Regions from separate parts of the Enterobacter sp. CFEC122 genome, predicted to be linked through region 1. Evidence: predicted binding sites of a transcription regulator. Region 1 holds the regulator's gene; each other region holds the start of a gene.
The links. Region 1 encodes CRP, which controls carbon source genes, mostly activating them, when cyclic AMP is high. Its sites were predicted from a motif close to ATGTGANNNNNNTCACAT; they were not measured.
Positions count from the first base shown of each region.

Region 1 (3,211 bases):
CGCTACACGCGCCCGGAGATGGACATGGCCATCCGTAAGGCGCGCGATCTGGGTAAACACATCAGCTACTTCGGTCCGGAAGCCAATGACTTCGGCCTGCTGGAACAAACCTTTGTTGAGTACGGCCAGAGCGGTAAAGGGCAGTCCCGCAAGTATCTGCATACCTATGATGAAGCCGTTCCCTGGAATCAGGTGCCTGGCACCTTTACCCCCTGGCAGCCCCTGCCGGAACCTACCGACGTGCTGTTCTACGAAGGATTACACGGCGGCGTGGTCACGCCGCAGCACGACGTGGCGCGCCACGTGGATCTGCTGGTTGGCGTGGTGCCTATCGTTAACCTGGAGTGGATCCAGAAGCTGACGCGTGACATGAGCGAGCGCGGCCACTCGCGCGAAGCAGTGATGGATTCGGTGGTGCGCTCCATGGAAGACTACATCAACTTCCTGACGCCGCAGTTTTCCCGCACCCATATCAACTTCCAGCGCGTGCCGACGGTGGACACCTCCAACCCGTTCGCGGCCAAAAGTATCCCATCCCTGGATGAGAGCTTTGTGGTGATCCATTTCCGCAATCTCGAAGGCATTGACTACCCCTGGCTGCTGGCGATGCTGCAGGGCTCGTTTATTTCTCACATGAATACATTAGTCGTACCGGGCGGAAAAATGGGGCTGGCGATGGAGCTCATCATGACGCCGCTGGTGGAGCGATTGATGGAAGGGAAACAGATCGCGTGAGTTTTTTGCCCGGTGGCGCTGCGCTTACCGGGCCTACGGTCGTGCTTTTGTAGGGCGGGTCAGCGAAGCGCCACCCGCCAAAACATTAAGCCTCGATCACTTCATACGAATGGGTGATTTTTACCGCTTTCTCCAGCATTAACGCGACAGAGCAGTACTTCTCCGCAGACAGGTCCACCGCACGTGAAACCGCCGCGTCTTTCAGTTCTTTACCGGTGACCACAAAGTGCAGATTGATGTGGGTGAACAGGCGTGGCGCCTCTTCGCGGCGTTCTGACGTGAGTTTGACCTCACAATCCGTCACGTCATGACGGCCTTTTTGCAGAATCGACACCACGTCAATGGCGCTGCATCCCCCTGCCGCCATCAGCACCATTTCCATTGGGCTGGGCGCTTTATCGCCGGAGTTACCATCCATCAAAATCTGATGCCCTGACGCGGACTCGCCCAGGAACGTTAAACCTTCAACCCACTTCACGCGCGCTTGCATATTCTTAAACTCCAACGTTGCATTTTTGGTGACAGATTACGCGTGCGTTACATTTCTCGCAATGGAAGGCGACCTGCATCATGCTGAAGCGAGACACCAGGAGACACGCGGCGAAAGCTATGCTAAAACACTCAGGATGCTACAGTAATACATTGACGTTACACATGTATGCAGAGGACATCAAACTTTACTGGCTGCGAAACGTTACGGTAGCCGACTTCCCAGGGTATGGGTAAGAATTCGATTGCAACCCCAGAGTCCGGATGCATCTGATGACTCTGGTGACAGCTTATAACAGAGGATAACAGCGCATGGTGCTTGGCAAACCGCAAACAGACCCGACTCTCGAATGGTTCTTGTCTCATTGCCACATTCATAAGTACCCATCAAAGAGCACGCTGATTCACCAGGGTGAAAAAGCGGAAACGTTGTATTACATCGTTAAAGGCTCGGTGGCAGTGCTGATCAAAGATGAAGAAGGGAAAGAGATGATCCTTTCTTATCTGAACCAGGGCGATTTCATCGGTGAACTGGGCCTGTTTGAAGAGGGCCAGGAACGTAGCGCCTGGGTTCGTGCAAAGACAGCATGTGAAGTGGCTGAAATTTCTTACAAGAAGTTCCGTCAGCTGATTCAGGTTAACCCTGACATTCTGATGCGTCTCTCTTCCCAGATGGCGCGCCGTCTGCAGGTCACCTCAGAGAAAGTGGGCAACCTCGCCTTCCTGGACGTGACGGGCCGCATCGCACAAACTCTGCTGAACCTGGCGAAACAGCCGGACGCCATGACCCATCCGGACGGCATGCAAATTAAAATTACCCGTCAGGAAATTGGTCAGATCGTCGGTTGCTCCCGTGAAACAGTGGGCCGTATCCTGAAAATGCTGGAAGATCAAAACCTGATCTCCGCCCACGGTAAAACCATCGTGGTCTACGGAACGCGTTAATTCCGCTTAAACGGCGTGCCATCGCAAGGTGTCACGCCGTTTTTGTCTCTACTCCTCATGTGGCGCAGGCTGATCTATCACCCGGAAGTCAACTACGCACTGCGACAAACGCTGGTGTTGTGTCTACCCGTGGCCATCGGCCTGATCCTCGGACACCTTCAGCAAGGCCTGCTCTTTTCCCTCGTGCCCGCCTGCTGCAACATTGCCGGCCTGGACACACCGCATAAGCGCTTTTTCAAACGACTGATCGTGGGCGGCTGCCTGTTTGCTGGCTGTAGCCTTGCCGTACAGCTTTTACTGGCCCGGGACATCCCGCTGCCGCTGATCCTGACGGTGCTGGCGATGACGCTCGGCGTCACGGCGGAAATCAGCTCGCTGCACGCCCGCCTGCTACCCGCCTCGCTGATTGCGGCCATCTTCACGCTGAGCCTCGCCGGGAATATGCCGGTGTGGGAGCCGCTGCTGATCTACGCTCTGGGGACACTGTGGTACGGGCTGTTTAACTGGTTCTGGTTCTGGCTGTGGCGGGAACAGCCGCTGCGCGAATCCCTGAGCCTGCTCTATGTGCAGTTGGCGGAATACTGCGAAGCCAAATACACCCTGCTCACCCAGCATACCGATCCGGAAAAAGCCTTACCGCCGCTGCTGACGCGCCAGCAGAAGGTGGTGGATCTGATAAGCCAGTGCTATCAGCAGCTGCATATGCTCGCCGCCAACAAGAACCACGAGTACAAACGGCTGCTGCGCACCTTCCAGGTAGGCCTGGATCTGCAGGAGCATATCTCCGTTAGCCTGCACCACCCGCAGGAGGTGCAAAAGCTGGTTGAGCGCAGCCACGCCGAAGCGGTGATCCGCTGGAACGCGCAGACCGTCTCGGCACGCCTGCGCGTGCTGGCTGACGATATTCTCTACCACCGCTATCCCACGCGCTTTAACATGGAAAAACAGCTCGGCGCGCTGGAGAAAATCGCCCGTCAGCATCCGGATAACCCGGTCGGCCAGTTTGCCGCCTGGCACTTTAGCCGCATCGCCCGCGTGCTGC
Region 1 is NZ_JBRIQR010000028.1:55,708-58,918, reverse strand. It holds gene ACVCAM_RS18355 (phosphoribulokinase) at 1-735, shown strand, start outside; gene ACVCAM_RS18350 (OsmC family protein) at 821-1,225, opposite strand; gene crp (cAMP-activated global transcriptional regulator CRP) at 1,537-2,169, shown strand; gene ACVCAM_RS18340 (YccS/YhfK family putative transporter) at 2,227-3,211, shown strand, end outside.

Region 2 (3,211 bases), on a different contig from region 1:
AGCCGCTCTCCTCAACGCCTTTACCGATCAGGATGCCGAGAACCAGACCCGGTACGGCGTTCCCCATGATCAGCTGCGCCGCGCCGCCGAAGATGGTGGCCCAGAAGCCCGATTTTTTACCCGCGTCGATGGCCGCCAGCCAGAAGATCACCGGCATCACGGTGTTAACCAGCAGGTTCGCGGCAGGCACCAGCACCTTCACGGCGGTGACCTGCAGCGCTGCCGGCACGGAGGAGGCGGTCAGGTTCAGGAAGGTGACGACGAGCATGCCAATCACGCCGCAGGCAATCGCCATTTTGCGGGGGTCGTGCAGCGTTTCGCCGACGTTACGGTTTTTGATCATCAGTGCAGCAGCACCCCAGTTCGGGATGATGCGGTGGTCAACGTCCTGTGTGAAGGCACCTGCAGCCACGGAAGAGGCCCAGGCGTTAAAGAAGAAACCTAACCCAAAGGAGAAGTGGGACGCCGGATCCCCTTCACAGGAGTTCAGTTCCCCCAACGTACGAAACGCGCCCATACCCTGAGTGGTAGGCGCATGAAACATGCGTGCAGCCCCGGCTCCGACACCGACGCCAACCAGGCCGCCAATGATGAGCGATTTTATTAATATAATTAAGAACATCAGTCTGCCCTTTTATGAATAATCAGCGTTGCGTGACGAAATCCACCCGGTCAAGATTGATGGCGGTCACGTTGACGGTCACATCCAGCTCCACGCTGTAGGTGCGTCTTTCCCGGCGCAAAAAGAAGAACAGAAACGCTTCTTTACGCACCGCTTCTTGCGCCTGAACAACCTGCACATCCTGTGGCTCAATACGCAGTAAGATATGCGGTGAGGCTTTCATCACCGCGGCCTGAACGTGGTTGAGGGCGTCGGCAAAGGCGCGCGCTTTGGCGTCGCCCTTCCCCTTCACTCTCACCGTGGTTGTGAACTGTTCTTTCATGCTTATGCGCCGTATTTCTTCTGCCACGCCTGCACCAGACGCTCGCCCAGCTCTTCTTTATCCATAAAGCCAAAGCCCAGCACGTTGCAGCCTTCGTTGATGGCGGTCACGCCCTCTTCCACGGAACGCATGCCGTATTTGGCCTTGTAGCCATATTTGGTTTGGGCGGTGATGGCGCCCGCGCCGCCGCTGCCGCAGAAGGAGATGCCGAAGGTGGCGTTTTCGGCTTTCATCACGTCGCCGAGCTTCATGTCTGCCGCCATGCCCGGTACGACAACCGCGCGTCCACCTGCTTTTTCCACACCGGCCGCCACCTTCTGACCTTTACCCAGGCGATCGCCAATCACGACTGTAATCTGTTCCATGTGTTGCTCCTTAAAGGTTGTCTTTCGCGACTTCAAAGTGAACGGAGAGCAGCCAGGCTTCTTCATCAGGAAGGTTGCCAAACTGCGCCACCACTTCACGGGCAAGCCGCATTGAATCCGGTGAAATTTCGTCAAACAGCTCTGCTTCAACCTCCGGCAGCGGCTCGCCGGTCACGGACCGGTGCGCCATGGCGCGCACGTGGGAAGTAAGCATCTGCTCCTGTACCGCATTGGGGATGATGTTGTTCCGGGCCAGCAGGGCATAAACCTGCTGCAGCATGGTGTTCGCGAGCTGTTCTGTTTGCTCTGCCTGTTCCCCAACGTCGTTCATTACCGCTCCGTTAATCACTGGTCTTACCCCGTTAATGGCTCTGGAATAAAACTAACGTTGGGGGGGAATTGTTTGTAGCGAGTTGTTTTCCACTTCGAAGTGGAAAGGGGAGCCGCAGCAGTGATCTGTGCCACATAAATACGGTGAATCTGGATTAATCACGGCATTTGCGTGATTAATATCACGTATTCCAGCGGCAAAACGCGCGCCGGGGAAACGAAAACGTTCAGGCGTGGTGACGCAAAAATGTGATGGCGATAGGGTTTACTTATTACTGCGCAAAAAAAAACGGGGGCCACTGGCCCCCGCTGGTTGTTTGTCAGATGCGCGATCGGTTAACGGTATTTCTTGTGATACGTATTACGGGTCGTCACAAACTGCTCGGCCGCCGCCTGGGCTTCCTTCACTTTGCCTTCGTTAGCGAGCTTCAGCGCGCCGTCGATCTGGCCGACCAGCACGTCAAAGCCGTGGCGGTAGTCTTTCATCTCTGCACTGTCTGCCGCTTTGCTTTCCAGTTTAGGAGGCGTCGCTTTTTGTGCGTCCAGCGCCGCTTCACGCATTTTGGTCAGCGCGTCTTTCATTTCCGCCGCATTGTCGGTTTTCTGCACCACCTTCAGGTTTTGCCCGAGGATGCCCATGTCGTCTTCAAGATCGGCAGCAAACGCAGAAGAGCCAAGAACCAGCGTTGAAGCCGCGACGATCGCTAACAGATGTTTACGCATTGCTCACTTCCTTTTTTATTATTAACAAAACGCTATCTCTATTGTCCGGCGATTTTCATTTCCGGGAGTAATACAGAACCACACTGTATATTGCTGCGTGTTTCAATATCGTTACCGACCGTAACGATATTGCGCCACATATCCTTCAGATTGCCAGCGATGGTAATTTCGCTCACCGGATACTGGATTTCGCCGTTTTCAACCCAGAAGCCCGCCGCGCCGCGAGAGTAATCGCCGGTGATGCCGCTGACGCCCTGACCCATCAGCTCGGTCACCACCAGACCGGTGCCCATCTCTTTCAGCATCTGCTCAAAGTTGAGGCCCTGCCCGGCAATGCGCCAGTTGTGAATGCCGCCCGCGTGCCCGGTGCTTTTCAGCCCCAGCTTGCGCGCGGAGTAGTTGGTCAGAAGCCACTGGGTCAGAATGCCGTCTTTCACGATGTCACGACGCTCGGTGCGCACGCCTTCGCTGTCGAACGGCGTGGAGGCCAGGCCTTTCAGCAGGTGCGGATGCTCTTCGATGGTGAGCCATTCCGGCAGGATCTGCTTGCCCAGCGAGTCGAGCAGGAAGGTCGATTTACGGTAAACGGAGCCGCCCGCGATAGCGCCCACCAGATGGCCAAACAGGCCGGTCGCCACTTCGTTGGCAAAAATCACCGGGGCTTTCATGGTGGAGAGCTTGCGCGGCGACAGGCGAGACAGCGTGCGTTCGGCACACTCTTTGCCTACCCACTCCGGAGACTGCAAATCCCCCAGCGCGCGGCCAATGGTATAGGCGTAGTCGCGCTCCATGTCACCGTTCTCTTCGGCGATGACGCAGCTGGAGAGCGAGTGGCGGGTAGAGCAGTAG
Region 2 is NZ_JBRIQR010000040.1:15,965-19,175, forward strand. It holds gene ACVCAM_RS21430 (DUF4311 domain-containing protein) at 1-622, opposite strand, end outside; gene ACVCAM_RS21435 (DUF4312 family protein) at 645-944, opposite strand; gene ACVCAM_RS21440 (SFCGS family glycine-rich protein) at 947-1,309, opposite strand; gene ACVCAM_RS21445 (glycine dehydrogenase) at 1,320-1,658, opposite strand; gene cybC (cytochrome b562) at 1,976-2,362, opposite strand; gene pmbA (metalloprotease PmbA) at 2,401-3,211, opposite strand, start outside.
Region 2: the regulator CRP is predicted to act here: its motif matches at 1,759-1,776, upstream of ACVCAM_RS21445 (glycine dehydrogenase).

Region 3 (3,211 bases), on a different contig from region 1:
GCGCAGCAGGCAGGTTTATGTCCTGAGCAAACCGACCGTCACCTGCTCGACATTGTGGCGGTGCAGCACCACTGAGTTTCTGGCCTGCTTCCGTCCCGGGGAGCAGGTCCCCTTCCCCTCTCCAACCTTCTGCTTTTGCTGAAATTTAACAAATCAGATCTGGCTCTCAATGATTAACCACACAACGTGTGATGATTTATTTAATTACATAATCATTGACGAGGGAGCATCATGATCACCATTGAGTTTGTTGTCATTCTCCTCTGCCTGCTGACGGGTACGCGTTTCGGCGGTATGGGGCTTGGGTTAATCAGCGGTATTGGTCTTTTTATTTTATGTTTCGTCTTTGGTCTGCAGCCGGGTAAACCCCCGGTTGACGTCATGCTGACCATCCTCGCGGTGATTGGCTGTGCCGCTACCCTGCAAACGGCGGGCGGTCTCAACGTGATGATGCAGTTTGCGGAACGCCTGCTGCGCAAACACCCGCAGCACATCACCCTGCTCGCCCCGTTTACCACCTGGATGCTGACCTTTCTGTGCGGCACCGGCCATGTGGTCTACACCATGTTCCCGATTATTGCGGATATCGCCCTGAAAAAAGGGATCCGTCCGGAGCGCCCTATGGCCGTGGCGTCGGTCGCGTCGCAGATGGCGATCACGGCCTCCCCCGTTTCCGTTGCCGTCGTGTCGCTGGTGTCCATCCTGGCGGCCCAGCATGGGATCGGCCACGCGTGGGGAATTCTGGAAATTCTCGCCGTGTCGGTTCCCGCTTCACTTTTCGGCGTGGCTATTGCTGCACTGTGGAGTTTACGCCGCGGGAAAGATTTGGCGGACGACATGGAGTTTCAGGAAAAGCTAAAAGATCCTAAGCAGCGCGAGTTTATCTATGGCGGAACAGAGACGTTAATGAATCAGCGTTTCCCAAAACAGGCCTACTGGTCCACGTGGATTTTCTTTGCCGGCATTGCCGTGGTCGTTCTGCTGGGGGCCTTCCCTGAGCTGCGCCCCGCCTTTGAACTGAAAGGCAAAATGACGGCGCTGTCGATGAACCTTGTCATCCAGATGATGATGCTAATTGCGGGTGCCGTGATGCTGATGGCCTGTAAGGTCAATGCCTCCGCGATTTCCAACGGCGCGGTGTTCAAGGCCGGTATGGTTGCGATCTTGTCGGTATTCGGCGTGGCGTGGATGAGCGATACCTTTTTCCAGGCGCATCTCGACGAGTTAAAGCTGGCCCTGGAAGGCGTGGTGAAAAGCCACCCGTGGACATATGCGATTGTGCTGTTTCTGGTGTCAAAACTGGTGAACAGCCAGGCGGCGGCGCTGACGGCGGTGGCGCCGATGGGGTTGATGTTGGGCATCGACCCGAAAATGCTGATCGCCTTTTTCCCGGCGTCCTACGGCTATTTTGTCCTGCCGACCTATCCCAGCGATTTGGCCTGCATCGGCTTTGACCGGTCAGGCACGACCCGCATCGGTAAATTTATCATCAACCACAGCTTTATTTTGCCAGGGCTGATTGGGGTAAGCTGCGCGTGTGCCGCGAGCTACCTGCTGGTCCAGACGTTCTTCTGATAACATCAAAGGGCGACGCATGCCGTCGCCCATTTCCCTGCGTCAGTGGGACTCACCCTGCGGCGTGAATCGCAGCTCGATCAGCGCGATGGCTTTCTGGATCGCACGAAGCGTTACCGGGTCAGCGGCAGCAGGATGGCTGGCAAAATCGATGTTTTTCAGCTGGGTAGACATCTTCTCGCGCACTTCAACCGGCGCAATCACGTCCAGAACATCCAGGATTTGCTTGATAACCAGCTGGCAGGCGACAACGTCAGAGACCAGTTCCTGATCGGCGCTCAGGTTTTGTGACATGGGTTTTCTCCTTATTTAAAGGCCGCCATAGTATCAAAACACGCCCCCTGACATCTTCCCTTCAACGTCTGCAGGTATAAAAAAACCTGCCGAAGCAGGTTTTTTTTATCAGAACATGGCGCCCGGCGGCACGTCTTTGAACGTGCGGCAGTAATTGGCCCACATACTTTTCAGGATTTTGCGCAGTTTCACAGTGATGCTCCATCAACGTGTTATACAACTTTATCGTCAATGCGCTTATAATATGACCACCATCACAAAAATCAATGTTTTTGTGATAGAAATCACAATTTAATCAGAGTGGGGTCTGATCGCGTTCACCATCGACCCGTTGCGAAGAGTGAGGGCAGATTGTCCGGCTATTCCAGCCATTGCGGCGGGCATCTGCGGGTACGATAACGTATTTCCATCCACTCAGAGCGAACCATGAAAAGAGTCATTGTAGCCGGCACACTCCTCCTGCTCGCGGGGTGCAGCATTAACCGCCAGGCTGAAGTCAGCAGCCTCGATGCGCCGAACGGCATCGTCCGCCTTAACTACGGTCAGGCAGCGCTGCAAAATGCGTATTCCGATGAGTATGTGAATAACGGTACGGCGGCAAAAGCGTGTCAGAGCATGGGGTACGCCACGGCCTCAGCCTATGGTCAGCCCATTAAAACCTGCACCCTCATTAGCGGCTCGTTGTGTCTGAACGAGAGCGTGACTATCCAGTATAAATGTATGGGTTATGCCGTGAACCCTAAGTCAAACAATCCGTGGTATTAATCCAGACTGCCAGCGCAGGCTGGCAGTTTATTTCATCACGAACAAAAACAATTCTCATTAATAAATGATAAAATCGCCAATGCGTTTTATTCCCATTCGTATTTTAAATAAATAAAATAAATATTTTACGTTTTGCAAATAATTAAATAACAAATTATAGTGTCGCTCATTGTGAACCAGAAATAATAACCCGGAGCGCCACCATGCTGAAAACTGAAATGATCGACAAGCTCAACGCACAAATGAATCTTGAGCTGTATTCATCCCTTCTCTACCAGCAGATGAGCGCCTGGTGCAGCTATCACAGCTTCGAAGGCGCTGCCGCGTTTCTGCGTCGTCACGCGCAGGAAGAGATGACCCACATGCAGCGTCTGTTTGATTATCTGACGGATACCGGCAGCCTGCCGCGCATTGAAACCGTGGCATCCCCATTTGCTGAATATAATTCTCTCGATGAACTGTTCCGCGCCACCTACGAGCACGAGCAGCTGATCACCCAGAAAATTAACGAACTGGTTCATGCCGCGATGACCAGCCAGGATTATCCAACCTTCAATTTCCTGCAGTGGTATGTCGC
Region 3 is NZ_JBRIQR010000010.1:43,007-46,217, reverse strand. It holds gene ACVCAM_RS09050 (non-heme ferritin-like protein) at 1-75, shown strand, start outside; gene ACVCAM_RS09045 (anaerobic C4-dicarboxylate transporter) at 232-1,575, shown strand; gene ACVCAM_RS09040 (DUF2766 family protein) at 1,618-1,869, opposite strand; gene azuC (stress response protein AzuC) at 1,978-2,061, opposite strand; gene yecR (YecR family lipoprotein) at 2,296-2,634, shown strand; gene ftnA (non-heme ferritin) at 2,838-3,211, shown strand, end outside.
Region 3: the regulator CRP is predicted to act here: its motif matches at 2,142-2,159, upstream of azuC (stress response protein AzuC).

Region 4 (3,211 bases), on a different contig from region 1:
TTCGCTGTCTGCGATGGCGTTAGCCACGATTTCAGTCCCTTTGCGGAAGTTCGGGAATTCGAACACGCCAACAGGACCGTTCCACAGGATAGTTTTTGCGTTTTTGAGGATTTCAGCCAGTTTCTGTGCAGAAACGTCGCCCAGGTCCAGAATCTGCTCTTCGTCTTTGATGTCGTTTACAGATTTCAGGGTCGCGGTTGCGGTTTCGGAGAACTCGGTCGCGACGCGAACGTCAGTTGGAACCGGGATATCACAGGTACCCAGCAGGCGTTTGGCTTCGTCAACCAGGTCTGCTTCGTACAGGGATTTACCGACGTTGTGGCCCTGAGCGGCAACGAAGGTGTTCGCGATACCACCGCCAACGATCAGCTGGTCAGCGATTTTAGACAGAGAATCCAGAACGGTCAGTTTGGTAGAAACTTTAGAACCACCAACGATAGCGACCATCGGACGAGCAGGCTCTTTCAGTGCTTTACCCAGCGCTTCCAGTTCGTCAGCCAGCAGAGGACCGGCACACGCTACGTCTGCGAATTTACCGATACCATGGGTAGACGCCTGAGCACGGTGAGCCGTACCGAATGCATCCATCACGAATACGTCGCACAGTGCAGCGTATTTTTTGGACAGGGTTTCGTCGTCTTTCTTCTCGCCTTTGTTGAAGCGAACGTTTTCCAGCACAACCAGTTCACCGGCTGCAACGTCAACGCCGTCCAGGTAATCTTTCACCAGGCGAACCGGGTTGGACAGTTTGTCTTTCAGGTAATTAACCACTGGCAGCAGAGAGAACTCTTCGTTGTACTCGCCTTCAGTTGGACGACCCAGGTGGGAGGTGACCATCACTTTCGCGCCCTGCTTCAGAGCCAGTTCGATGGTTGGCAGAGATGCACGGATACGCGCGTCGCTGGTCACTTTGCCATCTTTAACCGGTACGTTCAGATCGGCACGGATGAAAACGCGTTTACCAGCCAGATCCAGATCGGTCATCTTAATTACAGACATGGTGAATCCTCTCGTTGATTCTTAAAGTTTTGCAGACGCACGATGCGCCTTACCTGAAACCTTGAGCAGCCATTGCTAACGTGGTGTCGAGCATTCGGTTAGCAAAGCCCCATTCGTTATCACACCAGACCAGCGTCTTGATAAGGTGTGCGCCACTGACCCTCGTTTGCGTGCCATCGACGATGGCGCTGTGCGGGTCGTGGTTAAAATCTACTGAGACCAACGGTAATTCCGTATAGTCAACTATACCATGAAATGCCCCCTGTGCCGCTTTTTGCAGCAACAGGTTGACTTCACAGGCTTTTACCGGTTTTTTCACCGTCACGCTAAGGTCGATCGCGGTGACGTTGATCGTCGGGACGCGCACGGCAATCGCCTCAAAACGATCGTTGAACTGCGGAAAAATTCGCGTGATCCCTGCAGCCAGCTTTGTATCCACCGGAATGATTGACTGGCTCGCTGCACGCGTGCGCCGTAAATCCGGGTGGTAAGCGTCAATGACCTGTTGATCGTGCATGGCGGAGTGAATCGTGGTCACGGTGCCGGACTCAATGCCATACGCATCGTCTAACAGTTTGATGACCGGAATAATGCAGTTGGTGGTACAGGAGGCGTTGGAAACAATGCGGTGTTCGGCTTGCAGCTCATGCTGGTTGACGCCAAACACGACGGTCGCGTCGAGGTCGTTACTGCCGGGATGAGAAAACAGGACTTTTTTCGCACCTGCAGAGAGATGCGCTTCGCCATGTTCGCGATTGCCATACACACCGGTACAGTCAAGCACCACATCCACACCCAGTTCACGCCAGGGTAGCCCGGAGATGCTGTTCTCATGCAGCACACGAATAGCGTCATCACCCACAAAAAGCTGATCTCTTTCCTGGCGCACATCCCAGGCAAAGCGTCCGTGGCTGGTGTCATACTTCAACAAATGCGCCATGCCCGCAGCATCCGCCAGTTCATTGATTGCCACCACGGTCATTTCCGCCCGACGTCCGGATTCATACAAAGCACGAACCACATTACGCCCGATGCGACCGAAGCCGTTAATCGCTACGCGTACGGTCATAGATCTCCTGCAAAGCAATCCCTGAGTTTGAGGTGGCTGAAAGAGTAATCCAGCTACGCCCGAAGGGGAATCCTTGCTGTCACAAACTGCGATTGATTGGTCATTTGTCGAACATTTAATCGACTGAAACGCTTCAGCAAGAATAAGCGAATCGGGGAATAAAAGGAATGTCTGTCCAGATGAATAAGCGAGCTATATGACTTGCGTCACATTTTAGGTGGAATAATGCTTACAAAAAAGCCGGGTGGCGCGCTAGCGCTTACCCGGCCTACTTTCGAGCCATTTGTAGGCCCGGTAAGCATAAGCGCCACCGGGCAAAATGGTGATTACAGCAGTTCTTTCGCCTTCGCGACAACGTTCTCAACGGTGAAGCCGAACTCTTCGAACAGCAGTTCTGCCGGAGCAGATTCACCGAAGGTGGTCATACCGACGATAGCGCCGTTCAGACCCACGTATTTGAACCAGTAGTCAGCGATACCCGCTTCCACTGCCACACGCGCGGAAACCGCTTTAGGCAGTACGGATTCACGGTAAGCAGCATCCTGCTTGTCGAACGCGTCGGTAGACGGCATGGAAACCACGCGCGCCTTCACGCCTTCGGCAGTCAGTTTTTCCCATGCAGCAACGGCCAGTTCAACTTCAGAACCGGTAGCGATGAAGATCAGCTCTGGCTGGCCCGCGCAATCTTTCAGCACATAACCGCCGCGCGCGATGTTCGCCAGCTGCTCTGGGGTACGTTCCTGCTGCGCCAGGTTCTGACGGGAGAGGATCAGCGCGGTAGGACCGTCCTGACGCTCAACGCCGTATTTCCACGCCACCGCGGATTCAACCTGGTCACATGGACGCCATGTGCTCATGTTCGGGGTCACGCGCAGGGAAGCCACCTGCTCTACCGGCTGGTGAGTTGGACCGTCTTCGCCCAGACCGATGGAGTCGTGGGTATAGACCATCACCTGACGCTGTTTCATTAGCGCCGCCATACGCACGGCGTTACGCGCATATTCAACGAACATCAGGAAGGTAGAGGTGTACGGCAGGAAACCACCGTGCAGGGAGATACCGTTGGCAATAGCAGTCATACCGAATTCACGTACACCGTAATGGATGTAGTTACCGGCAGTGTCTTCGTTGATTGGCTTAGAA
Region 4 is NZ_JBRIQR010000021.1:71,719-74,929, reverse strand. It holds gene pgk (phosphoglycerate kinase) at 1-999, opposite strand, end outside; gene epd (erythrose-4-phosphate dehydrogenase) at 1,049-2,068, opposite strand; gene tkt (transketolase) at 2,395-3,211, opposite strand, start outside.
Region 4: the regulator CRP is predicted to act here: its motif matches at 2,263-2,280, upstream of epd (erythrose-4-phosphate dehydrogenase).